Regions from separate parts of the Shimia sp. FJ5 genome, predicted to be linked through region 3. Evidence: riboswitches for the same ligand, from Rfam matches in the RefSeq annotation. Region 3 holds a riboswitch; each other region holds the start of a gene.
The links. A riboswitch is a leader RNA that binds a small molecule or an ion and turns the genes downstream of it on or off. The one in region 3 is predicted to bind cobalamin.
Positions count from the first base shown of each region.

Region 1: it holds a riboswitch for cobalamin, as region 3 does, so the genes downstream of both, R1W01_RS04040 (hypothetical protein) here and R1W01_RS00730 (TonB-dependent receptor plug domain-containing protein) in region 3, are expected to answer to the same signal.
Region 2: it holds a riboswitch for cobalamin, as region 3 does, so the genes downstream of both, R1W01_RS15005 (aromatic ring-hydroxylating oxygenase subunit alpha) here and R1W01_RS00730 (TonB-dependent receptor plug domain-containing protein) in region 3, are expected to answer to the same signal.
Region 4: it holds a riboswitch for cobalamin, as region 3 does, so the genes downstream of both, nrdH (glutaredoxin-like protein NrdH) here and R1W01_RS00730 (TonB-dependent receptor plug domain-containing protein) in region 3, are expected to answer to the same signal.

Region 1 covers NZ_JAWJUV010000001.1:789,479-797,231, forward strand. Annotated here, with positions in the region: gene R1W01_RS04025 (AraC family transcriptional regulator) at 1-594, opposite strand, end outside; gene R1W01_RS04030 (NAD(P)H-binding protein) at 739-1,566, shown strand; gene R1W01_RS04035 (DUF4345 domain-containing protein) at 1,596-2,018, shown strand; cobalamin riboswitch at 2,145-2,364, shown strand; gene R1W01_RS04040 (hypothetical protein) at 2,485-2,787, shown strand; gene R1W01_RS04045 (cobalamin-binding protein) at 2,792-3,568, shown strand; gene R1W01_RS04050 (M10 family metallopeptidase) at 3,649-5,436, opposite strand; tRNA gene R1W01_RS04055 (tRNA-Asp) at 5,840-5,916, shown strand; tRNA gene R1W01_RS04060 (tRNA-Asp) at 5,948-6,024, shown strand; gene R1W01_RS04065 (RND transporter) at 6,051-6,272, shown strand; gene R1W01_RS04070 (M20/M25/M40 family metallo-hydrolase) at 6,354-7,730, opposite strand.
Region 2 covers NZ_JAWJUV010000004.1:411,376-419,128, reverse strand. Annotated here, with positions in the region: gene R1W01_RS15025 (sugar transferase) at 1-1,073, opposite strand, end outside; gene R1W01_RS15020 (response regulator transcription factor) at 1,554-2,168, shown strand; gene R1W01_RS15015 (GumC family protein) at 2,480-3,757, shown strand; gene R1W01_RS15010 (O-antigen ligase domain-containing protein) at 3,757-5,103, shown strand; cobalamin riboswitch at 5,197-5,401, shown strand; gene R1W01_RS15005 (aromatic ring-hydroxylating oxygenase subunit alpha) at 5,511-6,734, shown strand; gene R1W01_RS15000 (hybrid-cluster NAD(P)-dependent oxidoreductase) at 6,739-7,753, shown strand, end outside.
Region 3 covers NZ_JAWJUV010000001.1:129,011-136,763, reverse strand. Annotated here, with positions in the region: gene paaA (1,2-phenylacetyl-CoA epoxidase subunit PaaA) at 1-256, shown strand, start outside; gene paaB (1,2-phenylacetyl-CoA epoxidase subunit PaaB) at 364-648, shown strand; gene paaC (1,2-phenylacetyl-CoA epoxidase subunit PaaC) at 648-1,412, shown strand; gene paaD (1,2-phenylacetyl-CoA epoxidase subunit PaaD) at 1,446-1,907, shown strand; gene R1W01_RS00740 (2Fe-2S iron-sulfur cluster-binding protein) at 1,920-2,996, shown strand; gene R1W01_RS00735 (Phenylacetic acid catabolic protein) at 3,010-3,768, shown strand; cobalamin riboswitch at 3,882-4,093, shown strand; gene R1W01_RS00730 (TonB-dependent receptor plug domain-containing protein) at 4,221-6,056, shown strand; gene R1W01_RS00725 (ABC transporter substrate-binding protein) at 6,043-6,882, shown strand; gene R1W01_RS00720 (FecCD family ABC transporter permease) at 6,882-7,753, shown strand, end outside.
Region 4 covers NZ_JAWJUV010000004.1:402,702-410,454, reverse strand. Annotated here, with positions in the region: gene nrdF (class 1b ribonucleoside-diphosphate reductase subunit beta) at 1-169, opposite strand, end outside; gene nrdE (class 1b ribonucleoside-diphosphate reductase subunit alpha) at 183-2,306, opposite strand; gene nrdI (class Ib ribonucleoside-diphosphate reductase assembly flavoprotein NrdI) at 2,288-2,698, opposite strand; gene nrdH (glutaredoxin-like protein NrdH) at 2,720-2,941, opposite strand; cobalamin riboswitch at 3,027-3,218, opposite strand; gene R1W01_RS14975 (AMP-binding protein) at 3,371-5,131, opposite strand; gene R1W01_RS14970 (amidase) at 5,144-7,423, opposite strand; gene R1W01_RS14965 (ABC transporter ATP-binding protein) at 7,425-7,753, opposite strand, start outside.

The DNA.
Region 1 (7,753 bases), 660 kb from region 3:
CGCCTCGATCACAAGGACATCGGCCAGTCGGGTGATGACGGTTTCGCCACCGGGGCGCAGCTCGCGGGCTTCGCGGGCGATAAACTGCAACGTGCCCTGGAGCCAGCTTCCGGCCTCTTCCTCCCACGGGTCGATTTTGAGCACATCCGGCAGAAGCGCCATCAGCATCGGGCTTGAGGCGTGATCGAGACGCACGAGCCCGTACATGATGCTGCATTCCGCCCCGCCACCGCCGTATTCGACTGTCTCATATAGCTCGGTCACCTTGCGGATCGGCAGGTCTTCGAGCTGCATCAGCCGGGCTTCGGCGTCGCTATAGAGGTTGATCGGTGCGCCGTGGGTCATCAGCACCAGATCGCCTTTCTGAATCTCGAAAGGGGCGTCGTCACCAACTTTCATCCAAGCCCGACCGCCGATCACGACGGCAAAGCTCATCACTTCGGGAAAGCCGGGAATGGTGATGCCCCATGGCGCGCTAAGTCGCGACTGGCAGTAGAAGGTGCCGGTCAGTTTTAGCAGGTGCAGGATCTCGCCCAGCGGATCACCGATGGGTTGCGCGAGGAGGTCGGGGTTGGGGACGTGGGGCTGTGTCATGGGGGTATTGTGGCGTGATTATCACCTTACGTCCAGATATGCTGGACGATGGGGTAATAAATCCGGACGTGCGGGAATTGTTCATCCAGAGCGCGTCGATACCTTGGGGGCATCAAACGACCTATGCATCCCAAGGAGAACCCCATGCATACCAAAACCACTCTAGTTCTTGGCGCCACCGGCAAGACCGGATCGCGTGTTGCGCGCCGCCTCGAAGCGCTTGGCCTGCCGGTGCGCCGCGGGTCGCGTCGCGCGGCGCGGCCTTTCGATTGGAGCGCGCCAGAGACATGGCCTGCCGCGCTTGAAGGCGTGTCCTCTGTCTATATCTCGTATTTCCCTGATATCGCCGTGCCCGGCGCGGTGGAGGCCGTTTCAGCCCTTGTTGATCTGGCGCGTGCCTCGGGCGTTGAAAAGCTTGTCCTGCTGACTGGACGGGGCGAGCACCATGCACAGCGCGCGGAAGAGGTGGTGCGCGGCTCTGGTCTGCGCTTTACCATCGTGCGCGCGGCCTGGTTCGCTCAGAACTTCTCGGAAGGGGCTTTGCATGCGCCGGTGATGGCAGGCGTGGTCCCGATGCCGGGTGGCGAGGTGCAGGAACCGATTGTCGATGTCGACGATATCGCCGATGTGGCGGTCGCGGCGCTGACCGAACCGGGCCATGACGGCGCGCTTTATGAAGTGACCGGTCCGCGCCTGATGACCTTTGCCGAGATGGCCGAAGCGCTTTCAAAGGCCAGCGGTCGGTCGATCGCACATGCGCCGATTTCGTTTGAGGATTTCCATGCGGCTTTGCTCGAAGCGCAGGGCGAGATGATCGCCGATGTGCTGACGGGGATCGCGCGGGAAACGTTGGACGGACGCAACGCCTATGTGACCGACGGTGTGCAGCGCGCCCTGGGCCGAGCGCCGCGTGACTTCCTCACCTTTGCAGAAACCGCCGCACAGAGCGGCGCCTGGGCCGATGCGGCCTGAACCAGATCAGCTATTGAAAGGATAAACACATGACACTCTTTCAGAAACTCATCCTCGGGGTCGCAGGCCTCACAGGGCTTGGGATCGGCCTTGCCATCACCTTTGTTCCACAGGCCTTCTATGCCGGTTACGGGATCGAGATCAGCCAAAATCCGGCCGCTCTTAGCGAGTTGCGCGCGCCCGGTGCCAACCTTGCCGCTCTTGGCGCCTTGGTCTTTGTGGGCGCCATCCGGCCCGGCCTCGCGCATTTGTCCGCCGCGCTTGGGACGCTTGTCTATTTTGCTTTCGTCTTCGGGCGTCTGGTCAGCATTGTGCTTGACGGCTGGCCCGGCGATGCGATCGCCAGTGTTCTTGGTCTTGAAGTCCTCATCGGTGCGCTGTGCCTCGTGGTATGGCGGCAGATCGCACGAGGCGCGACCGCGCTTCGGCAGACCACCGCACTGCATGGGTGACGGTGCGAGACCGGGGCGGGGCCGCTTGGATGGCCTCGCCCCACGCCTCTGGTCTGAGGCTGCCTGATGCGGCGCTGCGCCTGTGTCGCATGGGCTCTGCTTTTGCTGGACACAGCGCGGTTTTTCTGCGACGACGCAAGGGATGGTGTCCGGCCTTGCGTGGCCGGCTGAAAAGGGAATGTGGTGCGGGCCTTGGCCCAAGTCCACGACTGCCCCCGCAACTGTGAGCGGTGAGCGACCCCGAGACACGCCACTGAACCCAGACCCGCAATGCGGGCGGTTCGGGAAGGTTCGGGAGAGCAACGACCCGCAAGTCAGGAGACCTGCCATCTCCGGCGTGCTTCGCGCGCTGCAGTCACTTTAACCCTGGCGGGGTGCCACGGGCCGGAGAGACCGGGATGGACGCTATATACGTCACGCGATCGCCGCTGCGCCGCTTACCCTCGCTTCTTGCGCGGAGGGCGCGATGCTTCTGAAACGGACGATTTCTCAACTTGATATTGGCTATGTGTGCCCGGATCGGGCGACCGAGCTTGGCCAGCTCGGATATATGCAGTGGCTTGGGGCGCTGAAGCCGATGGCGCATTATCGCGAAGAGGCGATGCAGGCCTATACCGCTGCAATGCCGTTCATTGCCACATCCCCCGCCATTGCGGTTTTTTGCGATCTGCTTCTGGCGTCGATGCGGGTGCCGATTGAGCCATTGCCCTTGGCGCTGCCGCGCAAGCTTCGGCGCGGTGGGGCTCGGGCGCGGCGCGCGGCAACGTGACGGCATGAGACGCTTTCCCCCTGAACGGATCGTGTGCCTGACAGAGGAAACGGTCGAGACGCTTTATCTTCTTGGTGCGGAAGATCGGATCGTTGGCGTGTCGGGCTATGCGGTGCGCCCCAAGCGGGTGCGGGCCGAGAAGCCTCGGGTTTCGGCGTTTACCTCGGCGGATATCCCCAAGATTCTCGCGCTTGAGCCTGACCTTGTGTTGACCTTTTCAGACTTGCAGGCCGATATCGCCGCGGCCTTGTTGCGCGAAGGCGTCACGGTGATGGGCTATAATCAGCGCGACGTTGCCGGGATCCTTGCGATGATCCGACACCTGGGCGCGATGGTGGGGCAGAGCAAGCGCGCGGCGCGACTTGTGCATCACTATGAGCAGAGGTTGGCGAAACTCGAAGCGAAGGCAGAGGGGCGGGCCCGTCCGACGGTCTATTTCGAGGAATGGGATGAACCGATGATCACCGGTATCGGCTGGGTTTCCGAGTTGATCGAGATTGCGGGCGGGCGCGAGGCATTCCCAGAGCTTGCAGGCAAGGACAAGGCCAAAGACCGTTTCGTAACCTCTCAACAGGTGATCGCAGCCGCGCCTGACGTGATCCTAGCGTCTTGGTGCGGCAAGAAAGTCCGGCCTGAGAAAATCGCGGCGCGCGCCGGATGGGACAGCATTCCCGCGGTGCGGGAGGGGCGGATTGTCGAGATCAAATCGCCCTTGATCCTACAGCCCGGTCCTGCCGCATTGACCGATGGGTTGGACGCGATCGCCGCGGCATTGGCCTAGCGCTTTGGCTAGAGAAAAGGCCGACCCCTCGGAGGGATCGGCCTTTGGTAGCTTCATGCGGCCTCGGGGAGGCGCGGCGATCAGACGAAGAGGAAATCGTCCTCAGTATAGCCGTTCACACCGTCGCGCACGTCGGTATACGCCACACCCTCGAGCAGGATCGAGTTGTCCCCGTCCACGATCTTGGCAAAGCCGCCCTCGTCGACAAGGTGGTTGGCGATCAGGTCAGTGTAGTCGGTGATCTCGGTCACGCCGGACAGGTCGACCTTTTCGAGGTTGGCAGCGGCAAAGTCGCGGATGATGTCGTGCCCGAAGCCATCGTCAAAGACGAAGGTATCGGCCATTTCGCCGCCCGTCAGGGTATCGTTGCCGATTCCACCGTTGAGAATATCGCGGCCCTTGCTGCCAAAGAGCCTATCATAGCCGTTGCCGCCGAGGATCGTGTCATCGCCGCGACCGCCGAACAGGCGATCTCCGCCAATACCGCCTTCGATCAGGTCAGCGCCGCCATGACCATAGATCCGGTCGTTGTCGCCTTCGCCATAGAGGTCATCGTGGCCGTTGCCGCCATAGATGGTGTCGTTGCCGTCGCCGCCATAGGCCACATCGCCGTTTTTCATACCGCGCAGGGTGTCGTCGCCTTCGCCGCCTTCGAGCCGGTCAAAGCCGTCTCCGCCGATAAGGCTGTCGATGCCGTTGTTGCCGAGCAGGGTATCGTCTCCAACGTCACCGGTGAGGGTATCGTTGCCAGCGCCGCCCTGAAGCTCGTTGTCGGCGGCGTTGCCGACGATTTCGTCATTGCCGCTGCCGCCGATGGCGTTCTCAATCAGCGAGCGGGCGTCGCCCTCGTATTGCAGGGCGTTGAAGATGCTGCCGCGTGCGGTTTCGGAGCCGATGTCATACTTGTCCAGTTCGGCGAGCTGGGTCTGGTCGAAGACCGAGTGCTGGCCGGGGCGCAGGTCGATTTCGAGGTCGCTCGAATAGGCGGAGAGATCGTAGGTGTCGGTGCCGCCACCGTCCCAGATCGTCGCAAAAATCACGTTGCCACCCGCGTCGATGGCCACCTGGCCATTCACCAGCGTGTCGCCGGAACCGGGGTTCCATTTGTAGACGGTATCGCCGGAGTTGGTCGTGAAATCGGCACCATACATATATTGCAGCGCGGCGATATCGGCCATCATCCAGGTCTGGGCATAGCCCCAAGTTTCGTTGGTGTAGCCACCGCCAGTATATGCCCCGACATAGGAGGCATAGGTCATGATCGAGTATTCCATCGAGTCATAGGCATAGGGAAGGTCGGTGAACTCCCAGTAGGAGTGACCGTGGCTCAGGCCAAGCGCGTGGCCAAGCTCGTGGATATGGGTCGCCCAGGCGTAGTTGCCCGCTTGCGGCGTGTGGTAGATGTTGTTGCTATATGGGCCGAACCAGACGTCGCCGTTGTCATCAGAGCCGTTCGTCTCGTCATTGCCCGGGAAGTCGCCGACTCGTGCGGTCGGGACAAGGTAGGAGGTCGTGTTGGCGATGCGAATATGTTCGCGGGAAGAAAAAGACGAATCCGGAGTGGTGTCCAGGTCGATGCCCAGATTTGTGAACCCTTCCACGGAGAAGCCGGCGGAAGCGGCGCTATTGGTGCCGTTATCCGCATCGAGGGCGAATTGTACGGCCAGTTTCTGCTGGTTGGTCACATCGACATGGTTTGCGGGCAGATCGGTGAGCCCATCGGAGCTGAAATAGCTGTAGACCGAACCGTCGGTCGTGAAGGAATACTCGATCGTGGCGTCGCTCCAACGCTGGTTGGTCAAGACGCCGTCGATGAAATCATCGCCGCTCTGGGTGACGAGGGTTGTGCTATTACCAATGCCGCTCATACTCGTGATCTTTCCGTCTGGTATGCTCGAGGCGGGAAATGACTCGGGCAAATATCAAGGTCAAATGTTCAGATCGTCTACGTGCAATCTTTGAGGGAATGCCGATCTCGCTATGCGTCTTCTATCTTGTGCCAAGGGATTCGAGTCAACCCGCGTTTACCTTTGGTTTACCTCCTTTCGGAGGGGCATGGCGTCGCATGTGTTGGGCCGTCGAAACCATCTGCCTTCGACCCCTGAGATCGCATGAAAACCGGTGTCCTATGGGGGAAGGTGTCTGGGTTTGCGAGAGGGGGAACAGGGCCGTCAAAAAACTTTCGCATCGCGCGGGATATGCGCTTGACGCGCCCTCTGCCTCAGCCTAAACACCGCCTCACGCTCGGGCCAAGCCCCGGGCGGACAGTGAGCGGTTGTAGCTCAGTTGGTTAGAGTACCGGCCTGTCACGCCGGGGGTCGCGGGTTCGAGCCCCGTCAACCGCGCCACCACTGTCCGTCCAGCACCCGAAGCGTATGCGCGGTTGTAGCTCAGTTGGTTAGAGTACCGGCCTGTCACGCCGGGGGTCGCGGGTTCGAGCCCCGTCAACCGCGCCACTTCTTCCCTGAAAGGTCAGAAAAGTATGTTGGCATGGATCGACAGGCTTCGTTGGCGCGATGTGACGCTTGTGGCGTTGTTGTTGGGGTTGGCGCCGTTCCTGCCTGAGCCGCACCTATGGGAAAAGCTCAAGATGCTCGGGGCCGGCACATTGGTGCGCCCGCTCGATTGGTTCGACCTCGCGATGCATGGTGCCCCGGTTCTTGTTCTTGCGATCAAGGGGCTGCGTTCTGGTAGGTCCGGCTAAAGATTGGCGGTGGGTGCGCGCTACGCGATTGCGTCCTGTCTATTGAGCGCCCGCAAATCGATTGCGGACGCTCAAATAAGGTTACCCCTTGCTCAGTTCGTCCAAGATCCGCGCCCAGGACCGCGTGCCTTTGTGGAAGCTTTCGAGGTCGTATTTCTCGTTCGGGGAGTGGATTTGGTCGTCGTCGCGGCCAAAACCGATGAGCATCGAGTCCATGCCGAGGATTTCTTTGAAATAGCCCGCGATCGGGATCGAGCCGCCACAGCCGACATAGGCCGCCGGGCGCGGCCATTCATCGGAAAGCGCCTTGCGCGCCTTCTCGAAGGCGGGATCGTCGATGGACATTTGCGAGGCGGGCGCGCCCTTGTCGGTGCGGTATTCGACGGTGAACCCCTCGGGGAGGTTGTCTTCGAGGTAGCTTCGGAAGGCCTTGCGGATCTTATCGGGGTCTTGTTGGCCAACGAGGCGGAAAGAGACCTTGGCCGAGGCTTCTGATGGCAGCACGGTCTTGAAGCCGTCGCCAGTATAACCGCCCCAGATCCCGTTCACATCGCAGGTTGGGCGCGACCAGATCATCTCGAGCGGGGTGCGATCTTGTTCGCCTGCGGGCGACTTCAGACCGACATCGCCGAGAAAACTCTCGTGGTCGAAATTGAGGCCCTGCCACTGGGCGCGAATCTCGTCGGCCAGCTCGGGCACGTCATCATAGAAGCCGGGCAGGGTAATGGCGCCGGTCTCGTCATGCAGCCCGGCGAGGATTTTCGTCAGAACGCGGATCGGATTCATGGCAATGCCGCCATACATGCCCGAATGGAGATCGCGGGAGGGGCCAGTGATGGTAAAGTCCTCACCGAGAAGGCCACGCAGCTGTGTCGTGATCGCGGGCACAGAGCTTTCGAAGAGGCCCGTATCGCAAATCAGAGCGATATCGGCGCCGAGTTCCTTGGCGTTTTCCTCCATGAAGGGGACAAGGGAGGGCGAGCCTGATTCTTCTTCTCCTTCGAAAAAGAAAGTAATTTTGCAGGGCAATTTGCCGTGCACCGCGATCCAAGCGCGGCAGGCTTCGACGAATGTCATCAGCTGGCCCTTGTCGTCGGAGGATCCACGGCCACGGATCACTTTTCCTTTAGGCGTGTCCTCGATTGCGGGCTCAAACGGCGGGGTATCCCAAAGCTCGAGAGGATCGACGGGTTGCACATCATAGTGGCCATAGAAAAGAAGGTGTGGCCCGTCGCCATCGACATGGCCCACGACCATGGGATGGCCGGGCGTGGGGCGTTTTTCAGCCGAAATTCCAAGCGCTTGCAGTTCTGACACAAGCCAATCCGCAGCTTTGTCGCAATCCTCTTTATAGGCCGGATCGGTCGAAACCGAGGGAATCCGCAGCAAATCGAGCAGCCGCTCGGTAGCGGCGTCTAGATCGGAATCAATACGGGACAGAACAGTGTCGAGAGACATGCGGATTTCTCCTTGCGCGTTCG
Region 2 (7,753 bases), on a different contig from region 3:
GTGGAACGCGCGCGCACATAGGCGAGATCGAGGTCGATCATCTTGTCAAAACCGATATCCGCCCGCCCAGACACTTGCCACAAACCGGTGATACCGGGCTTCACTGCAAGACGGCCCATGGCGCGGGACGGGTACTTATCGACCTCTTCCTGCAACGCGGGGCGTGGCCCAACCACAGACATCTCACCCCTCAACACGTTGAGAAGCTGAGGCAATTCATCAAGCGAAAGACGGCGCAGGTACTTTCCGATCCGTGTGACACGCGGGTCATTTCGAGATTTAAAGCACACCCCTTCGCGATCAGATTTCGCGAGTAGAGCCGCGCGGCGCGCCTCTGCGTCCACATGCATCGAGCGAAACTTGTAGACACCAAACGTGCGGCCGTCCTTGCCAACGCGTATCTGCTTGAACAAGGCCGGGCCCTTGCTGTCGAGCCGGATCAACGCGGCCAATGTCAGCATGGGAAGGCCCAACACCGCCAAACCTAGGCTTGCGATCACAATATCCAAGCAACGTTGCGAATCCATCTGCCGTGCCGCATGAACGGAGGCCCGCATCAGGAAAGTGGCATTTCCGACAAGATAGCGTTTGGCCATGCGGCGCGGCTCCATCGCGAGCCGCCATACCCATTCCATCCGCCGCTTGCGCAACCAGTGCGGAGCCCGTCTCACATTGCCGGCAAGGAAATCAAAAAGCGCGCCAACGCCGAGAACCAATGGAGCATCGATCAACTGTCGATGTGCATCGATCCAAAGTTCCTGACGCGGGACTCCCATCGCAACGAGCACGATATCCGCACCCGACGCATTGATCTCTTCGATCACATCGAGAGGACGCGCCACATCGCCATATCCGTCCCGCGTTCCTGCAACTTGCAAACCAGGAATGTCGAGGCAAAGGCGCGCCGATGCGGCCCTTGCAGTACCGGGCTTACCACCAAGAAGAAAGACCGATAACCCCCACTCCGCGGCCTGTCGCAGAAGGCGCGGCGTGAAATCCGTCCCGTTCAGGTTTTCGGCGATTTGCTCTCCCTGCATCCGTGCCGCAAGTTCGACACCAATCCCATCAGGCAAGACCAAATCCGCACGCGCCATGGCAGCGGCATAGGCTGGGTCTTCTGCGCGGATATTCGCGCAATGTGCGTTGAGAAAAAAGACGCTTCGGCGCCCAGGAGACAGCAAGGTGCGCACAACGCGATCCGCAGACGCACTCACAACGCGCTGCCCCAGGATTCTGCATGTCGGCAGGGTATGCGGGGTCGCAGCGACAGAGCCGTAGTATAGATGTCTGGCGGGTTCGAAATGCATGGCGTGATCTCCGGCACATGTCAGTTAAGCAGTGTCCGGTAACCATGATTGTCCCTGCGACTTGGCGATAGCCGGGCGAAGGGACAGTTCTTGACGCGGGTGGTTGAAAGCTCATCCCATAGGGCATTATGATGATCCCGGAGGGAGATGTATCTATACGCAAGGATAGGTAAAACGCAGGATCCTGATCTTCAATCCGCCGCAATCTCCCAGTATCAGGTGCGTAAGTTAACTCGGAGTAACCCCGTGAAGATATTGATTGCAGATGATCACGAGTTGGTTCTCGATACGTTGGTCGCTTATATTAAGGCAGCAGGTGGAATCGAAGTCACGACGGCGCCGGATTTCAACACCGCCGCGAAGATCATCAAGGCGGAAGGCCCCTTTGATCTTGTCCTGCTCGATCTCAAGATGCCCGGTATGAACGGTCTCAAAGGCCTCGAAATGGCCATCGCCATGGACAACACCGAGCGGGTCGCCCTTTTCACGGGAGAAGCGACGCGATCGCTTGCAGAAAGAGCACTTGATCTCGGAGCTGCGGGTTTCGTACCCAAAACGCTTCCTGCCCGCTCTCTTGTAAACGCCATTCGCTTCATGGCGATGGGTGAGCAATACTTGCCTGCCGGGTTCATGACCTCTGAAGAACCCGAATCCCAGCATCCGCTCGCCCGTAAACTTACGCCCCGTGAGAAACAGGTGCTGCGCGGACTGACCGAAGGCAAATCCAACAAGGAAATTGCCCGCGACCTCGACCTTTCCGAACCGACGGTAAAACTGCATGTGAAAACGCTCTACCGCAAACTCGGCACCAATAACCGGACCCAAGCGGCCTTGATGGCTCAGGAAGAAGGCTTGCTCTAAGCTGCCTGCTATCCGAAGGGGTAGCCATCTCGTCTTTCGCGCGGTGACGTATCCCCTTGGCCGAATGACTTGAAGCCCGTGTTCAGCGTAGTTCTCTTAACCATAAAGAGGACTCTTGCATGACTTCCCCGGATCATATCGAAACCGTCAGCTCCACAAACCCACTGCGGTGGCTGTCCATTTGTCGCCGCCCTTTGCGCTCGCTAAGTTGGCGTCGCATCCTAACGGGGGGACGGCTTTCGGACGCTGGCCGCCTGCCGCGGTATGCAGCAGTGTTTTTTCTCGGGGCCAGCGCTCTTTGGGCGCCGATCATGGGATACCTTGCGACGGCGCCGCTCAAGTTCAGTTCCCACGCTTCCCTGATCCTACCTGGATCCGGTGCATCCGCTTCGGTCAATCTCAACGAGATTGGCCACGCTTCGTCCTACGCCAATTCCGCCTTCTCGAACGGCTCTGTCAGCCCGACTGAGACCTACAAACGCCTGATCGGCGCAGATCGCATTCTGGAAACGGCGGCGGCAAGCCTTGGCCTAAGCCATCACGAACTAGAAAGGCCAAGAGTCACACTGGTCGATCAAACCAGCCTTATTCACATCGAGGTCAAAGGCGGGGATCCCGAGGCCGCACAACTCTATGGAAACGCACTCATCGCAGCGTTCTTTGACGAGATCGATCAGCTGCGCTCTGATGAACTCGCCACGCGCGAGAAAAGCGGCAATTCAGCGATCGAAGATTATACCCAGTCCGTGCGTGACACGCGCGCCGCGATCAACGAACTGCAGGCCCGAAGTGGCCTCACCAACGCGGATCAGTACCGCGCGCAACTTGCGGCCCACGATCGCCTAAAGCAGGAACTGAGCTCTCTGGAGAACGAACTGGAGCATCAGGCTGTGAAGGTCAGCGCTCTGGAAACCGCGCTCAACCTGCCACCCGAGTCCGCAGCGATGACGCTTAAGCTCTATGCTGACGCCCCCTATCTTGAACTGTTGAAAGAGGTGTCCATTCATGCCGCTGTCCTTGCACAAGCCGCGACCACGTTTGGCGCGCGCCATCCAACCCGCCTGAAAGCGCAAGACGCCTATGACGCGGCGACAAATGCCGCGCGTACCAGGGCCGCGGCGGTCACTGGGTTGACGATGGAAGACCTACCACATCTCGACAGAGCGCCGGAAGGACAGCGGGCCGCGCTTCTGAGCGAACTCGTGCGCGAGAACGCCCACCGCGCCGGCCTCGCCCGTCAACATATGGCTATGGCAGAACGCGTTGACGAGGAAGAAGATCGGCTAACGGCCTTAGCAAGTTTGGCAGCCGAACTAGAAGATCGGCAGCGCGATTTCGCTGTTGCCGAAGCGGTATTTGCCTCGGCCATTGCCCGCACTCAATCGACCAAAACCGACGTCTATGCGTCCTATCCTTTGATTCAGGTCCTTGAGAACCCGTCCCGCCCCGAACACCCTTCGTCTCCGAGACGCAAACTCGCTCTGGCTGCGGGGATCGCGGCCACCTTCATGTTGTGCATGGGGCTGTTTCTCGCTTGGGTGCGCCAACCGCTCGTTTCCCGCCTGCTGAATACGCCGAAGGAACGGTGATGCATCCGCTCCGACCGCGCAATCCTGCCGAGTCCCTCATATGGCATAGCTTGACACTCACTTGGGTGTTCTATGCCTTCGGGGCACTCTACGTGGTCGGGCCAGTCCTCGCTTGGGTGCTTGCGGGACTAGCGGCGCTATCCCTCTACCTCGGCAAAGCCATCCGTCGCGATCTATGGCCGACCGGTCCAGTGCCCTGGATCGTCTGGCTCTGGATCATCGGAATGAGTGTCATGCTGATCGCCCTATGGATCGGTCATATCGACTGGGGCTTGGGGCTGAAGAAGACGATCAAATCGAGTATTGGTTGGGCCAAGGGTTGGGCACTCCTTGCCCTGTTTCCCTTGGTTGGAGCGGTGTTGCCCATCCGACGCGAGCTCCTGATACGCGCGCAATGCGTGCTTGGTCTCTGGACCTTGCTCATCGCACCGATCTTGCTGCTTGCCCCTTACCTCGGTTTGCCCGAGCGAATTTTCACCTCGCCGCTGAAGGCGGTCGGTGGACCGGGGCCGGAGTATTTCTCGGTCTACCTATTTACCTTCGACCCTGCGAGCTGGACACCTCGCTGGCAGTTCTACGCACCATGGTCGCCTTTCGCGGCACTGCTCGGCGTATTGTCGGTCCTCTTCGCCCTTGAAGAGAGGCATCGCGGCTGGATGCTGGCGGGGCTAGGCGCTGGGGTTCTAATGATCCTTGCCTCAAAATCACGTATGGGGCTCGTTGGTCTGGTCTGTTGCACATTCGGACCAAGGTTGCTGCCACTCGTCATCAAGAGCTGGGCCTGGCTGGCCCTATCAGCTGTCACGGCAAGCTTCGCCACTTGGGGTGCGACAGCGCTTGATCTTGGAAAGGCCGGCATACATGGCTTCAAGGCAGCGCGCGCCGATAGCACGCGCGTGCGAGAAACGCTTCAACGCATTGCGCGCGAAAGATGGGAGACCGATGCCGTTTGGTTTGGTCACGGCACCGTTCAACCGGGACCGCATCTCGTGGAATACATGCCAATCGGCAGCCACCACACATGGTTTGGCTTGCTCTTCGTCAAGGGTCTCGTGGGCTTCCTCGCCTTGTTGGTTCCGCTATTGGCCCACCTCGCCGTTGTGCTTACGGACGGCGCCCGCAATCCAAGGGGCCGTCTGCCACTCGGTATTCTCATGACCCTTGTTCTACTTTCTTTTGGCGAGAACCTCGAAATCGAAGCTTACATGCTCTGGCCCGCGCTCATCTTGCTCGGCTGTCACCTCCGGGAGATGTCACGAGACCCCGAAGGTCGCGGGCAATCTCACCCAGACTTCCCTCCCCCCACTGAATCGCCATTTCAACATGCGACTTCCAGCGCTGCGTAGGTGATCACTTTCGCCGCAAGGCAATTTCCGGGCATCAGTGCGCTTTTGAACCTGAAGATGTCGCTTGCATTTCAGCAATGGGCCCGCCCTCGGACCACTCTGAAAAAATGAGGTGCTGCTGTTTCGTTGGAAACGGCAGAGAATTGGGAAACCGGTGCAATTCCGGTACTGCCCCCGCAACGGTAACGAAGGTCAGGTTTCGACAGTCAACCACTGGAACGAGGATTCCGGGAAGGTGTCGCAACCGGGCGTAAGCCCCTTCCAAGTCCGGAAACCAGCCTCATGCATATGTCAAACCGCGGGTGGCGGTGGGGGCACCTGTTTCGGGCGGCGTCCTCACGCCACCGAATGGCGTCTCCCTGTCATCCGCCCAGAAATCGCCGCGGGGCGCGGCAGGAGAGCCAGAAATGAATTCAGCAACCGAGCTTCTTGCGCGGCGCAGGCCGGGCCATTCCCTTGAACAGGCGTTCTATATCGACCCGGACATCTTCCAACTAGACCTCGAAAACATCCACTATCGCGATTGGCTGTTTGTCATTCCTGCCTGCGAATTGGAGAAGCCGGGCAGCTATGTAACGCACAAAGTGGGTGCCTACAGAGTGATCATCGTGCGCGGTGCGGACAATGAGGTCAGGGCCTTTCACAACACCTGCCGACACCGCGGCTCAGTGATCTGCAAAGCGCGCAAAGGCAACGCTCCCAAACTGGTCTGCCCGTATCACCAATGGACCTACGAACTCGACGGCTCCTTGCTCTGGGCCCGAGATATGGGTTCTGATTTCGACCCGAGCCAGCATGGGTTGAAGACAGTGCATTGCCGTGAACTGGCCGGGTTGGTCTATATCTGCCTTGCAGATGAGGCACCTGATTTCGACACCTTCGCCGAGATCGCGCGCCCTTATCTTGAACCGCACGATCTTGCCAACGCTAAGGTCGCTCATGAAAGCTCAATCATTGAAAAGGGCAACTGGAAACTGGTCTGGGAAAACAACCGAGAATGTTATCATTGCGGCGGCAATCACCCTGCCCTTTGCCGCACCTTCCCGGATGATCCCACTATCACAGGGATTGAAGAGGGTGCGACACCGCCGCACCTAAAGACCCACTTTGATCGTTGCGAGGCCGTGGGTCTACCGTCGCAGTTCTACATGCACGACGACGGCCAGTTCCGCTTGGCACGCATGCCCCTAAAGGAAGGCGCTGAAAGCTATACAATGGATGGGAAGTCGGCCGTACGTCGCTGGCTTGGACGCGCGCCTTTCGCGGATGCAGGCTCTTTGTTGAAGTTCCACTACCCGACAACCTGGAACCACTTCCTTGCCGACCATTCCATCGTTTTCCGCGTGACCCCGATTAGCCCCACGGAAACTGAAGTCACGACCAAATGGTTGGTCCACAAGGACGCAGTCGAAGATGTGGACTACGATCTGAAACGGCTCACCGAGGTCTGGCAAGCGACGAATGACGAGGACCGTCAGGTGGTCGAGGATAACCAACAAGGCATCGATAGCCCGGCCTATGTTCCCGGTCCCTATTCCGCAATTCAGGAATCCGGCGTTCTACAGTTTGTCGATTGGTATTGCACAACGTTGGCCGAACGCCTGCATTCTAATGCTCTGGCCGCGGAGTAGAAAAATGATCTCATCTTCCTCTTTCTCCTCTGCGCTCTGGCAGGACAACGAGATGCTGGAATGTGTCTCAGTCGTGCCCGAAATGGCGGACACGGCTAGCTTCTCATTTCGTTCGCCCTCCGGAGCACAGTTCTCCTATGATCCGGGCCAGTTTTTGACCCTGGAAATCCCTGCGCCGGAACAGCCAGGTGGCGTTGTGCATCGCACCTATACGATCTCGTCTTCGCCTTCGCGCCCGCGCACGATTACCATCACCGCGAAGGCGCAAACCGATAGTATCGGGACACGCTGGATGCTCGACAACCTGAAACCGGGAATGCGACTCAAGGCTATTGGGCCTGCGGGTTTGTTCTCGAACGCGCACAGTCAGGCAGAGAAATTTCTGTTCCTCTCAGCGGGATCGGGGATCACACCGATGATGTCCATGACCACCTGCATGTGGGATGAAGGGCGCGATCTGGACGTGGTGTTCATAAATTGCGCCAAACGTCCTTCCGAGATTATCTATCGCCAACGCTTGGAACAGATGGCCAGTCGAACCTCCGGCTTGGATCTGAAGTTCGTGGTTGAAGAACCCGATCCCTTCCGCCCTTGGACCGGCTATCAGGGGTTCTTCAATCAACTTATGCTCGGTCTCATGGCGCCGGACTACCTCGAGCGCGAGGTCTACTGCTGCGGCCCTGAGCCATTTATGACCGCGGTGCGCGAGGCTTTGGTAGGGCTCGGGTTCGATATGGAGAACTACCATCAGGAGAGCTTTGGTGCGCCGGTCGAAACTGTCGCGGAACAGCCAGAGCTTGACGATGTAATTCCGGATGATGACAGCAAGGCCGAAATCACCTTCAGCAGTTCAGGTGTGACGGCAAAGGTGGTGGAAACCGACACAGTCCTCGCGGCCGCACGTTCGGTCGGGCTGAACATCCCCTCCGGCTGTACGTTCGGGGTCTGTGGCACCTGCAAGATCAAGAAAACCGAAGGCGAGGTCCATATGGTCCACAATGGCGGTATTTCCGAAGACG
Region 3 (7,753 bases):
CCAGACCGTGCCGCAGGCCGAATACCTTGGCCTCACGATCCCGGACGAGAACCTGAAATGGAACGAGGAAAAGGGCGGCTACGATTTCTCCGAGCCGGACTGGACAGAGTTCTTCGAGGTCCTCAAGGGCAACGGCCCCTGCAACAAGGAACGCCTCGGTGACCGGGTGAAGGCATGGGAAGACGGCGCATGGGTCCGTGACGGCCTGCTCGCCCACGCCGAAAAGAAAGCCGCGCGCAAAGTCGCCGCAGAGTAAACGCCGCATCCACGCGCACGAACCAAGCCGCTCATCGCCTGTCCGGGTCGCCACGAACCCAAGCCCCGTACAGGCCTGACGAGCACCGCAAGGAAAAGGGAAGAGACATGAAAAACGAATGGCCCCTTTGGGAAATCTTCATCCGTGGCCAACACGGGATGAGCCACCGCCACGTCGGCTCGCTGCACGCACCCGACGCCGAGATGGCGATCAAGAACGCCCGCGACGTCTATACCCGTCGCAACGAAGGCGTCTCGATCTGGGTCGTCGAGGCTCGCCATATCGCGGCCACCGTGCCGGGCGAAAAGGGCCCGCTCTTTGAGCCCTCCGAGAGCAAGGTCTATCGCCACCCGACCTTCTTCGACATTCCCGACGAAGTGGGGCACATGTGATGGCTGTCGATAAGAACCTCCTTCTGGAATTCCTGCTGCGGCAGGGCGACAACGCGTTGATCCTCGGGCATCGTGTGTCCGAATGGTGTGGCCATGCGCCGGTGCTCGAAGAAGACATCGCGCTCGCCAATACCGCGCTTGATCTCATCGGCCAGACCCAGATGTGGCTCGGCTATGCCGCCGAGGTGCAGGGAGAAGGCAAGACGGCGGACGATCTCGCCTTCCTGCGCGACGCTTGGGATTTCCGCAACGTGCTCTTGACCGAACTGCCCAATGGCGACTTCGGCCAGACCCTGATGCGCCAGTTCCTCTTTGATGCGTTCCAGTCGGTCTACCTCGCCCGCCTGCTCGGCTCGACGGACGAGACCGTTGCCGCCATCGCGGCCAAGGCGTCGAAAGAGGTCGCCTATCACGTGGAACGCTCCGCCGATACCGTCGTCGGCCTTGGCGACGGCACCGAGGAAAGCCATGCCCGCATGCAGGCCGCGCTTGACTACCTCTGGCCCTATGTCGGCGAGATGTTCGAAAGCGATGCGGTCGATACCGCCATGGCCGAGGCCGGTGTCGCCCCCGATCCCGCGACCCTGCGCGACGAATATGACGCGCTTGTCACTCGTGTGCTGACCGAGGCCACGCTGACCATTCCCGAAAGCCGTTTCGCCCACAAAGGCGGACGCACGGGCCAGAGCCATACCGAACATCTCGGGCATCTTCTGACGACGATGCAATGGCTGCAGCGCGCCTATCCGGGCAACACCTGGTAGGCACCGCGCCCCCGCCGCCCAAGGAGCAAGGACATGACCCAGCCAAGCATCGAACAGGTCTGGGAGTGGCTCGGAGCCATTCCCGACCCCGAGATCCCGGTCATCACATTGGTCGATCTCGGCATCATCCGCGATGTCGCCTTTCATGGCGAAACCTGCGTCGTCTCGGTCACGCCGACCTATTCCGGCTGCCCCGCGACCTCGATGATCAATGTCGATATCGAGACCTGCCTGCGCGACCACGGGCTGAACAAGATCGAGCTCAAACAACAGCTGAGCCCCGCCTGGACCACGGACTGGATGTCCGAAAAGGCCCGCGCCGCGCTCGAGGAATACGGCATCGCCCCGCCCCAGGCCAAAGGCACGCCCGCCCGCTGCCCGCGCTGCGGTGGTGATCATATCGAGAAGCTGAGCCAATTCGGATCGACCCCCTGCAAGGCGCAATGGCGCTGCAAGGACTGTCTCGAGCCGTTTGAATATTTCAAGTGCATATAGGGAGGAGACCCGATGGCACGTTTCCATGAACTGGAAGTCACCGACATCCACAAGACGATCCGCGACGCCGTTGTCGTGACCCTCAAGCCGACCAATGGCGCGGCGACCGAATTCGACTTCACCCAAGGCCAATACCTGACCTTCCGCCGCGATTTCGACGGCGAAGAACTGCGCCGCTCCTATTCGATTTGCGCCGGCAAAGGCGAAGGCATCCTTCAGGTCGGCATCAAGCGCGTCGATGGCGGCGCCTTCTCGACCTGGGCCAATGAAGACCTCAAGATCGGCGACCGGATCGAGGCCATGCCCCCGATGGGCGGCTTCTTTACCCCGCTCGACGCCGCGCAGGAGAAACAATATCTCGGCTTTGCCGGTGGCTCCGGCATCACCCCGGTGCTCTCGCTTATCAAGACCACCCTCACGCTCGAGCCGAGATCGACCTTCACCCTCGTCTACGCCAACAAGGCGGTGAACACGATCATGTTCCGCGAAGAGATCGAAGACCTCAAGAACACCCATATGGGCCGGTTCAACGTCATCCACGTCCTCGAATCCGACGCCCAGGAAATCGACCTCTTCACCGGTCTCGTGACCGAAGAGAAATGCGCCGACCTGTTCAAGACCGGCTGGATCGACATCGACCACGTTGACACCGCCTTCATCTGTGGCCCCGAACCGATGATGCTCGGAATCGCCTCCGCCCTGCGCAATGCGGGCCTCGACGACTCCCGCATCAAGTTCGAGCTTTTCGCCTCGTCGCAACCGGGCCGGGCCAAGCGCAAGGCCGTCTCCAAGGACGCCGCCGCCGGGGCCAATCAGGCCAGCGCCGCGATTACCCTTGATGGCTCGACCCAGACCATCGAGATGCCCAAGGATATGTCCATTCTCGATGCCGCGCTCTCGAACAACATGGACGCGCCCTATGCCTGTAAGGCCGGGGTCTGTTCGACCTGTCGCTGCCGTGTGATCGAGGGCGAGGTCGAGATGATGACCAACCACGCCCTCGAGGATTACGAGGTTGAAAAGGGCTACGTGCTCTCCTGCCAATCCTACCCGGTGACGGACAAGCTCGTCATCGACTACGACCAGTAAGGAGGACAGAGCCATGGCTGACGACATGTCGATCGAAAACTACCTCGCCCAAGGCGGGGTTCTCACCAACCCCTCGAACGTGCCGCCGCGCTACCGGGGCGAGTTGATGAAACTGATGGCGAGCTTCGTGGATTCCTCTCTCGCAGGGGCCGCGGGCTTTGCCGATATCATCAACGAGGGTCCGGGCATCAAAGAACGCATCGCCGCCGCGCGCATCGTGCTTGAAAAGACCGACAATGCCGACAAGGTGCTCTCGATCATGGGGGAGTTCGGCGCCGATACCGCCCGCTACGCAACGCATCACCCGTGGACCGCGCGCCTCGCACGCGACGCCGACATCGGCACAACGCGGACCGAACAGGACATGCGCCTTGCAGTGTTCAACTACCCGCTCGCGGGCTGGTCGGATGCGGTGGTGATGAACCTGCTGATGGGCCGCGCTGTCACCGTGCAACTGACCGAGCTGTGCCGCGTCTCCTATCAGCCGCTCGCCGAAGCCTTCCGCGCGATCCAACCGGTGGAACGCCATCATGCGGAACTCGCCGAAGAAGGCGTCGCCAAACTTCTTGAAACCGAAGAGAGCACCACGCTGCAAGCCTCGGTCGACTATTGGATGCCGCGCGTGGCCGCCTCTTTCGGCGCCGCGGAATCGACAAAGGCAGAGATGCTCGCCGCGATGGGCCTGCGCCACGAAAGCAACGCCACGCTGAAAGCACGCTGGAGCGCGGAAACCGGTGCCTGCCTCGAAAAGCTGGGCCTGAGCGCCGCCTGAAATCGCGATGGGATGCGGGTCAAAGGCCCCATCCCTTGCTTTTTTGCAACGCGCCCTGTCCGCAAAGGTCTGGCGAAACGCGATTCCGCATTGACTTTGCAGCCCGTCTCGGGCCATTCACCTCTCGTTCTGGTCGGGCTGTTCAGCAGCCCGTGAAAAGGGAACGAGGTGCGCCGCGACCCGCGGCAAACCCTCGACTGCCCCCGCAACTGTAAGCGGCGAGCGACCTCGGACAATGCCACTGTTCTCCTTAGGAGAGGATGGGAAGGCCCGAGCCAGCTTTGACCCGCAAGTCAGGAGACCTGCCAGAATGTTCACCCTGTCCGGACGCGGGGCGCGTTCAGACAACGGACCTTCCGTCGTGGTGGCACTTCTCACCGTCGCGGGAGGGCCACGTCCTTCCTCAAGACATCTTGCATCAAACGGGCATCACCCGAATGAAGGACAGACACATGAAACGGACGCTCCTGGCCTCCGCCGCCCTCGCGGCCCTCGCCACAGGCCTTACAACCCAAACCGCATGGGCCGAAGAGGTCTATGACCTCGACGAGATCCTCCTCTCCCCAAGCCTCGCCCCTATCGAGGCCGCCCGCACCGGCGCGACGGTCGAAATCATCGACGAGGAAGACCTCGAAGATGCCGATACAACCCTGATCCAGACCCTGTCTCGTGAACCGGGCGTGTCCTTCTCGGCAAACGGTGGCGTCGGCACCAACACCACGATCCGCCTGCGCGGCCTCGATAGCAAATATATCGGCGTGCGCATCGACGGCATCGACGTGAGCGATCCGACCTCGACCCAGAACGCCTTCAACTTCGGTGGCCTGACAAGCGCAGGCATCGGCCGCATCGAGGTTCTCAAAGGCTCGCAATCGGCGATCCACGGCTCCGAAGCCATCGCTGGTGTCATCAACATCACCTCCAAACGCCCGACCAAGCTTGGCTTCTCCGGCTCTGTCGGCGGTGAGGTCGGCAGCTTCGGCACCGTGTCGAGCGATTTCACCACCGCCTACATGAACGATCGCGCCGAAATCTCCTTCACCCTGTCGCGTTTCCATACCGAAGGTATCTCCGCAACCGCGGGCGACCCCGAGAAGGACGGCTTCGATCAGACCATGGCGAACTTCAATTCGCGCTTCGACCTGACCGACACCCTGACCATCGGGGCCTCGGCGCTGTGGCGCGACTACGAAGTCGAAATCGACGGCAGCACCCCGAACAACCTCGGCACCCAGAAAGGCGCGCGCGTCTTTGCCGAGTTCGTGACCGGCGCCGTGACTCACGAACTGAGCTATTCCTACTACAAGACCGACCGCCGCGATCCGGCAAGCATCTACACCACCCGCTTCCTCGGCGACCGCGAGCAGATCGCCTATCTCGGTTCGGTTGACCTCGGTGCCAATGCAGGCCTGACCTTCGGTCTCGATCACACCGAAGAAACCGCGAGCCTGACAACCGCCGTTCCGGCCACCACCGTCAATACCATCGACACCAACTCGGCCTTTGCTGAACTCATGGTGCAGCCGATGGCGAACCTCGACCTTTCGCTCGCCCTGCGCCGAGACGATCACTCGCTCTTTGGCGGCGCCACGACGGGCCGCGTTGCAGCTGTCTGGCACGTCTCTGACGACCTGCGCCTGCGCGCGGTCTATGGCACCGGCTTCCGCGCGCCGTCGCTCTATGAACTCTATAGCGCATCGGGCAACCCGGCCCTGAAACCGGAAGAAAGCCGCTCCTTCGAGCTTGGCCTTGAGAAAGACTTTGGCCCGGGCAACACGGTCCGCGTCACCGCTTTCCGCACCGATGTCGACGACCTGATCGAGTATTTCGACCCCGATGGCTGGCTCGGCCCGATCCCCGGCGCCTATGCTCAGGTGCCCGGCACCACCTCCTCCAAAGGGATCGAGCTTTCGGGCACCTATGTGATCTCCGACATGCTGTCCTTCTACGGCAACTATACCTTTACCGATGCCGACAACTCCGGCGTGACCCTCGCGCGCGTTCCCAAGCATGACCTGATCCTCGGCCTTGACGCCACCTTCGGCAACGGCTTCACCGGCAACGCCGAGGTGCAGCACGTCGCGGACGTCACGCCAAGCATCTACGCCCCCGCGGGCCACAAGGTCGGCGACTACACGCTCGTAAACCTTGGTGTCGGCTATGACATCAACGAGACGGTCAAGGCATATCTGCGCCTCGAGAACGTGCTCGACGAAGACTACGAGACCGCAGGCGGCTTCAACACGCCAGGCCGCGCAGCTTACTTCGGTATCCGTGCGTCCTTCTAAGGTCATATCCCTGCTCGCCGCGCTGGTGCTTTCCAGCGCGGCGGCGTTTGCCGATGCGCCCCGGCGCGTCGTCTCCCTGAACCTGTGTACAGATCAGCTCGCCATGCTGCTCGCCGCCCCGGATCAGCTCAAATCCGTTTCCTACATTGCCCGTGACCCACGCGCCTCCGCCATGCCCGAAGAGGCCGCGCGCTACCCGATCAACTATGGCGGTGCCGAGGAGGTCTACCTTCTCAATCCCGACCTCGTGCTCGCCGGCGCTTATACTGCGCGTGCGACCGTCAACATGCTGCGCCGCCTTGGCATTCCCGTCTACATCATGCGCCCCGCCCTGACCCTCGATGAGGTGTCGATCCGCATCACGGAAATGGGCGCAGCCTTGGGTCGTGAAGAGGCCGCCGCCGCGCTGCGCTCGTCTTTCGAAACCGAGCTTGCCGCCCTGCGCGCAACCGAAGGCCCCCGCCCCCGCGCCGCAATCTACAACGCCAATGGCTGGACACCGGGCGAGAACTCGCTGCCAAGCCAAGTGCTCAAGGCCGCAGGGTTCACCAATGTCGCCACCGAAGCAGGCTTTGCTTATGGCGGGTCAATGCCGTTAGAACTCTTGGTCATGGCCGAACCCGATATCATCATCTCCGCCGCCGCCTATGACGGCCATTCCCGCGCCGAGGACATCCTCACGCACCCCGCCTTGCGCGCCCTCAAAGGGGCCGTCGCCGGGGAACAGGTCGGCGACAACCACTGGATCTGCGGCACGCCCCATGTGCTCGACGCCGTGCGCGATCTTTCTGCCGCGCGCCGCGCCCTTCTGGAAGAGGCCAACTGATGCGCCTGTTCCTGATCCTCGCCACGCTCGTCACCGTCCTCTTCGCCGTTTCCCTGACCATCGGCCCCGCCGAAACCGGCGGCCTCCAGAGCCTCGCCGCGCTCCTGACCGGCTCGGACGGCCCGTTGCCGATGGTCATGCGCGAAATCCGCCTGCCCCGTGCCCTGCTTGCAGCGTTGATCGGCGGCGGCCTCGGCATGGCCGGTGCCGCGCTTCAGGGCTATCTGCGCAACCCCCTTGCGGAACCGGGGCTGATCGGCGTCTCTGGCTCTGCCGCTTTCGGCGCTGTGCTCGCGCTTCAGGCCGGGCTCACGGCGACCGCCACGCTTGGCCTACCGCTGGCCGCGCTTCTTGGCGCAGTCGTGGGCGTGTTCCTCGTCATGGGCCTCGCCGGGGCGCGCGGCGGCTCTCTGACCCTGATCCTCGCGGGCATTGCCATCTCGGCGTTGGCAGGCGCGCTGACCTCGCTGGTGCTGAACCTCTCGCCCAACCCCTTCGCCGCCAATGACATCGTGTTCTGGATGATGGGCTCGCTCGCCGACCGCTCCATGACCCACCTCTGGCTCGCCCTGCCCTTTATCGTGATCGGTGCAGGCCTCCTTGCAAGCACGGCGCGTGGCCTCGATGCCCTGACCCTTGGTGAAGACGCCGCCGAAACCCTCGGCCTGAGCCTCTCGCGCCTACGCCTCCTCGTGGTGCTCGGCACCGCCGCCATCGTCGGTGGCGCAACGGCCGTCGCGGGCTCCATCGGCTTCGTCGGCCTCGTCGTGCCCCATATCCTGCGCCCCTTTGTCGGCGCACAACCCTCGCGCCTGCTCTGGGCTTCGGCGCTCGGCGGCGCAGCGCTCCTCCTTATGGCCGATATCTCCGT
Region 4 (7,753 bases), on a different contig from region 3:
CGTGATCCGTAAGTGTGGCCCAGCTCGGAATATCGTTGGAAAGCGGGACTTTCTCCGGCAGCCAGAAGTTCACCGTGAGGCGGTTCCACACCTCGAGATCTTTCTCATCGTCGAGGCGGTTCCAGTTGATCGCGCGCGGGATCGTGACGGTTTGCGGCAGGTCTTTCATCATCTCTCTCCAATCACAGGCTACAGGACACGCAGCCCTGAACCTCAGTCCCCTCTAGGGCCTCTTGGCGCAGACGCACGTAGTAAATGGTCTTGATACCCTTCTTCCAGGCATAGATTTGCGCCCTGTTGATATCGCGCGTCGTCGCCTCGGCAGGGAAAAACAAGGTGAGAGACAGCCCTTGATCGACATGTTCCGTGGCCGCTGCGTAAGTATCGATCAAGCGCTCCGGCCCGATCTCATACGCATCCCGGTAGTAGTCGAGGTTGTCATTGTTCATGAAGGCGGCAGGGTAATAGACGCGCCCGATCTTGCCCTCTTTGCGGATTTCGATCTTCGAGACGATGGGATGAATAGAAGAGGTCGAGTTGTTGATATAAGAGATCGAGCCCGTGGGCGGTACGGCCTGAAGATTGCGGTTGTATAGCCCGTGCTCCATCACGTCGGCCTTCAAGGCCTCCCAATCCGCGCGGGTCGGCAAGGTGATACCCTCGAACAGCCGCTTAACCACATCGTTTTCCGGGAGCCAGTCCTGCGTGGTGTACTTTTCGAAGAACGCGCCCGACGCATAGTCTGATGCCTCAAACCCTGCAAAGCTCCGCCCACGCTCCTGCGCGAGTTCGCAAGAGGTACGAATGGCGTGGTAGGCTACAGCAGCGAAATAGACAGACGTGAACTCAACCCCTTCCGCGCTGCCATAATGGACAAGTTCACGCGCGAGGAACCCATGCAGGTTCATCTGCCCAAGGCCAACAGCATGGCTTTCGTCGTTCCCCCGCCGAATAGACGGCACGGAATCGATCGCAGACATCTCCGACACCGCAGTCAGTGCGCGGATCGCAGCGCCAACCGTCTGGCCCAGATCCTTGCCATCCATGGTCTTCGCGATATTGAGAGATCCGAGATTACAGGAGATATCGGTGCCGAGCTTGGCGTAGCTCAGGTCATCGTTGAACTCGGACGCTTCGTTCACCTGAAGGATTTCCGAGCACAGGTTCGACATGTTGATCCGACCCGCAATCGGGTTCATCCGGTTCACCGTGTCCTCGAACATCACATAGGGATAACCGCTCTCGAATTGTATCTCCGCGATGGTCTGAAAGAACGCGCGCGCGTTGATCTTCTTCTTGTGGATACGCTTATCATCCACCATCTCCTCATACTTCTCGGTGATGGAGATTTCGGAGAAAGGCACACCATAGACTTTCTCAACGTCATGCGGCGAGAACAAGTACATGTCAGCGTTCTTCTTGGCGAGTTCAAAGGTGATATCCGGCACCACCACACCGAGAGAGAGCGTCTTGATACGAATTTTTTCGTCTGCATTCTCGCGCTTGGTGTCGAGGAACCGCATAATATCAGGATGATGGGCATTGAGATACACGGCCCCCGCCCCCTGCCGCGCGCCCAACTGGTTCGCATAGGAAAAGCTATCCTCGAGGAGTTTCATCACCGGGATCACACCGGAGGATTGGTTCTCAATTCCCTTGATCGGAGCGCCATGTTCCCGAATGTTGGTCAGCAGAAGCGCAACACCGCCCCCGCGCTTGGAAAGCTGCAATGCGGAATTGATGCCCCGCCCAATGCTCTCCATGTTGTCTTCGAGCCGCAGAAGGAAACATGAAATCAGCTCGCCGCGCGATGCCTTGCCTGCGTTCAAGAAGGTAGGGGTGGCAGGCTGAAAGCGCCCGGAAAGGATCTCATCCATGAACGACATGGCAAGATCCTCATCACCGCGCGCCAACGCCAACGCGGTCATGACCACCCGGTCTTCATAGCGCTCAAGGAAACGCTGCCCGTCCCGGGTCTTTAGCGTGTAGGAGGTGTAGTATTTGAACGCGCCGAGAAAGGTCGGAAAGCGAAACCTGCGGGCAAACGCGGCCTCCCAGATTTTGCGCATGAAGTTCTTGGAATACTGATCCAGCACCGCCGCTTCGTAGTATCCTTCATCCACCAGATAGCCGAGTTTCTCATCCAAAGAATGGAAGAAAACGGTGTTCTGATTCACATGCTGGAGAAAGTACTGTCGTGCGGCCAATCGATCCGCGTCAAAGCGAATATTTCCCTCTGAGTCATAGAGGTTCAGCATCGCATTCAGCGCGTGGTAGTCCAGCGTGTTCAGATCGCTGTCGAGCATAGTTCTTCCCCTAGCGTCACGAGCCCAGCGCGCACGCGGGCAATGTCGGTTTGCGTGCCCGCCAACTCAAAACTGTATAGCTGAGGCACATTGCATTTCTGTGAGATGATGCGACCCGCAAGGGCGTAGGTCGCACCGAAATTTCTGTTTCCGCTGCCGATCACCCCGACAAGCAGGCCGCGTCGCTGCGGGTCATTCAGGAACCGGATCACTTGTTTGGGCACTGCACCACGCCCCTCTCCATCCGCATAGGTCGGGCAGATCAGCACATAAGGCAAAGTGGGTTCCTGTAGCGAGGCCTCTACCTCGACCGGAATACGTAGGGCTGGCCACTCAAGCTGCGACACGAACCTGTGGGTATTTCCCGATGCCGAAGAATAGTAAACAAGCATCGGTGGCCGCTCAGACACCCCCTAGGCCAAACGCGCGATCATGTCGGGACGAAACCCGGACCAATGATCACCGCCCGCGACGACGACTGGCGCCTGTCGATATCCCAGTTCGGTGACATGCGTCATCGCGGCGTCATCCTGCGTCAGATCGACAACATCGTAGGAGACCCCTTTGGCATCCAGCGCGCGGGTGGTTGCGGTGCACTGCACACATGCGGGTTTGGAATACACAATGATGCTCATCTGTCCTCTCTCTCTTTTTTGTACGAGTCGAGGACGCAGTGCCGGGCATCCGCCCAATGCACGCCCCCGAACCCTCCGTTCGTGGTCATCAAGTCGTGCTTGCGGCAGGTCTCCTGACTCGTGGATTTATGCTTGGCTGGCCTTCCCGAAAGCGTACTTTCAGTGGCGTATTCAACCGCGCTCTCCACTTACAGTTGCGGGGGCAGTGCCGGCTTTGAACCGTCTTCCCTCTTAGCCTCCGATCAGAATCGAAGGAACCGAAGCAACACCATATAGGGGGTGATGGCGGGTTGGTGTCAATATATGGAGGGCGCCCGGCGCAAATTTCTTTCTGCGCTGACGTAGATCAGAGCACTTTCACCTCACGAAAGCGGGCACCCTCCCTCTTGGGATGTTCGATCATTCGGCCTGCGCAGGTGTTCGCAGCACCTATTGCATCTCGGCCGAGAGAAGATCGGCCATCATGTCGCGCATTATGTATTTCTGAGGTTTGCCGGTGATCGTCATGGGGATCTCGTCAACGATGCGAAAGTGCCGCGGAACCTTGTAGTGCGCAACTTGCCCCTTCAACGCCTCGCGAAGTTCCTCTTCGCTCAAATCGGTGCCGGGCTTCGCAATCGCCCAAGCGCAGACTTCCTCGCCAAATTTCTCATCGGGAATCCCGAAGACCTGCACATCACTCACCTTCGGGTGCCGCATCAAGTATTCTTCGATCTCGCGCGGGTAGATGTTCTCTCCGCCCCGAATGATCATGTCTTTCACGCGGCCGACGATGGAGCAGAAGCCCTCTTCGTCGAACACGGCGAGGTCACCGGTATGCATCCAACCGTCCACGATGCTCTCGCCGGTTTTGTCCGCATCTTCCCAGTAGCCCTTCATGACCGAATAGCCACGGGTGCAAAGTTCGCCCTGGGTGCCGACTGGGACAATCCGGCCCTCCGGATCGACGATCTTGACCTCGAGGTGGGGATGCACGCGCCCAACAGTCTCGCAGCGCTTCTCTGTCGGATCATCCACGAAGCTCTGAAACGAAACGGGCGCGGTTTCCGTCATGCCATAGCAGATCGTCACCTCATCCATGTTCATTTCAGAATTCACGCGCTGCATCACTTCGACAGGGCATGGCGCGCCCGCCATGATGCCTGTGCGCAGATTGGAAAGATCGCGTGGAGTATGATCGAGGTCTTCTAGCATCGCCACGAACATGGTCGGCACCCCATAGACCGCCGTACAACGCTCCTTGGACAGCGCATCAAGCGTCTGCGCCGCATCAAACCCTTCGCTCGGGAAGACCATGGTGGCTCCTTTGCTGACCGCGCCAAGGACGCCCATCACCATCCCAAAGCAATGATAGAGCGGCACTGGAATCGCGAGCCGATCCGCCTCGGAGAGGCGAATACGGTCTGTCACGTAGCGAGCGTTGTTGACGATGTTGTAGTGCGACAGCGTCGCACCCTTCGGCATCCCAGTCGTGCCAGACGTGAATTGAATGTTTATCGCATCATCGGGGTCGAGCGTCTTGTCGATTTCGGGGATGCGGAGCTGCTGAGCCGGGCCGCCTAGTTTCCTCAAATCCTCGAAAGAGTAGGCTCCGGCACCTGGGGCGTCATCCATGATGATGACATTTCTCAAATGCGGCAGTGTCGCGGAACGCAGACGCCCTGGTGTGCAGGTCGCCAATTCAGGGACGAGCTTGCGGATCATACCGGCATAGTCGGACGTCTTGAAGGACTTGGCCGCAATAAGGGCTTTGCAGGCCACCTTATTCAAAGCGTATTCCAACTCCCCCAGGCGATAGGCCGGGTTGATGTTCACAAGGACAAGGCCGACACGGGCAGTCGCGAACTGCGTCAACACCCACTCAAAGCGGTTGGGAGACCAGATCCCGACCCGGTCGCCCTTTTCAAGACCGAGCGCGAGCAGCCCGGAGGCCAACTCATCCACGGCGCGGTCGAGATCGTAATAGCTTAGCCGGATCCCCTGTTCGCAGAACACGATGGCATCGCGGGGGCCGAACCTAGAAACCGCATCCCGCAAGAGCTGCGGGATGGTTATATAGGCCAATGGCGGGGTCGCCGGACCACTGACATAGGACTGCCCGTCTTGGGGAGCGATGCTGTGCACCGCCGCCCCGCTCTCTGATGACCAATCAGAGATGCGCGTCGCCAGACTTTCGTTTAAGATGGACATGTCGATCCTCCCTTACATGCTGCGCCAATCGCCCGATTTTTCGAAGGCATCCGCTGCTTGGTAGATCTTCATTTCGCCATAGTGTGGACCGACCAACATCATGCCGATAGGCAACCCCTCGCTCAGGCCGCAGGGGATGCTCATAGCAGGTAGGCCACCGTTGAACGGTGCGGTGTTGGCGACCATTTCAAAAGCGCGCTGCACATATAGGCTTAGCGAGCAATCGGCGGGCGGATGCGGCTGCGGCTTGATCGGCAAAGTCGGCATCAGCAGAAGGTCGTATTGCTTGAGCGCAGCCATATAGCGTTCGTTGCAAAGCCGCATAATGTTCTGCCCCTTGCCGTAGAAGCGCCCCCGATACTGGCGCTGGAAATATTCCCCGACGAACATACAGGCTTTCAGAGAGTGGCTAAGCTCATCCGCGCGGCCCTGCCATTGCGACATGTGATCGGTCATGGAGGGCAGGAACAGACCTTTGTAGTTGGTGCCCGTCGAATTGCCCCACATCATCCCGTCCTGAAGCCCCTCAAGTGTGATCGCTGTCCAGGCATCCATGGCGGTATAGTGTTCTGGAATCGACACCTCCTCAATGCGCGCGCCCAGCTCGCGAAAGCGGTCAGCTGCCTGCATGACCTTGGCATCCACGTCGGACTCCGAGTTGTCGTGGGCGAACCCTTCCTTGAGGATACCAATACGCAACCCATGCGCTCCACGTCCCAGCGCCTCGGTATAGCTATAGAGCGTGGGTTTGTACTGGCGCGGGTCAAGACCGTCCTCACCGGCAAGCACTTCGAGCAGGAGCGCATTATCGGCAACCGTGTTGGTGACCGGGCCGAGGTGGTCAATGGTTTGCTCAATCGGCATCGCACCAGTGTAAGGGACGAGGCCATGGGTGGGTTTCATGCCGTAGACGCCGCAATTCGAAGCCGGAATGCGGATCGAGCCACCCTGATCACCGGCAATGGCCATGTCGACCTCGCCCGACGCGACGAGCGCGGCAGATCCACCAGAAGAACCGCCCGCCATGTAACCACGCTTCCACGGATTATGGATCGGGCCTTTGGCGTTGGTGTGAGACCCACCCGAGAGGCAGAAATTCTCGCAATGTGCCTTGCCTGCGATGACTGCCCCGGCGTCGAGCATCCGGGTGACGATGGTGGCGTCGATTTCGGGCGTATAGCCTTCCATGATGGAGGAACCGTTCATCATCGGCACCCCCGCGAGGCAGATCGTATCCTTTAGCGCAATGCGTTTGCCGAGCAGTTTGCCATCCGGAGCGCCCCGTACTTCGGTCTTTACATACCAGGCATTGAGGGGGTTCTCCGATGGGTTCGGAAAATGACCGGGGCTGCGAGGGTAACGGACCTCGGGCAGGTAATCCGGCATCGCGTCGAGCCGGTCATAGGCCTGCATGTAGGGTTCGATGATCTCGCGGTATTCCTCGAGGTCTGCATCCGAGAGGTTCATTCCGAACCGGCTGGACATGTCGCGCATCTGCGAGAGGGTCGGTCGTCTAATGGTCATGTTGGTCACCACAGTTGCGGCAGCCGGCTCGGTCGCTTGTGCCGCCTGATATTGAGAATGTGTTGTCGGAGTAGGCTTGATTTTCTGAGAGCCCCCCGCCTGGCCACGGGTGGATCGCGCGGCGCCGAAGCCGAGGAACTGATCGACCTTGGCTTGATCCGAGAGATCGGCCTTGCTCAACGCGCCGGTGATACGGCCACGCTCGAGAACGAGCACGCGGTCAGAAAGGTCAGCGATAAAATCGAAGTTCTGTTCAACGAGAAGGATGGAAAGGCCACGGCTCTTGCGCAGCGCAAGGAGGGTTTCGCCCATCTCCTCGATGATCGAGGGCTGAATGCCTTCGGTCGGCTCGTCCAACAAGAGGAAATCCGGATCGCCCATCAGGCAGCGGGCGAGCGCGAGCAGTTGTTGCTCGCCCCCTGAGAGGGCACCTCCATACTCGTGCCAAGCAAAGCGCAGATTGTCGCGCACCGAAAGCTGAGGGAAGATACCCCGCCCCTGCGGTACATAGCCAAGACCAAGACCCGCCCTTTCAAAAGGCGACATCCCGGTGATGTCAGTGGAGTGGAACCGGATCGCCCCGGACCCTGCGGGCAGAAAACCCATGAGCGTCTTCAACAGGGTGGTCTTGCCCATGCCGTTGTGGCCAAGGATGCCCACCACCTCGTTTTCGCCGACGGCGAAGTCGATCCCGTGCAGGATCGGCACTTTGCCATAGCCGCCGGAGAGGCTTTTGACCTTTAGAATCTCTGTCGCGTCTTCCGTCATCTCAGGCCTTCTTTCCAAGATAGACATTGCGAACCGTGGGGTCCGACATGACGCGGTCTACGTGATCTTCCATCAACACTTCTCCCTGGTGGAAAACCGTCACCATCTCGGCAATCGAGCGAATGAACTGCATGTCATGCTCGACAATGATGATCGCCGCGGTCTTGTTGAGTTCGTGGATGATGGCCGTCATACGTTCCACGTCCTCGGCGCTCATCCCCGCAGCAGGTTCGTCGAGCAACACCAGCCACGGATCGCCGACCGCCACGAGGCCAAGCTCGACCCGCTGCCGTTCGCCGTGGGCGAGACGCCCAAGATCGTCCCGCGCGA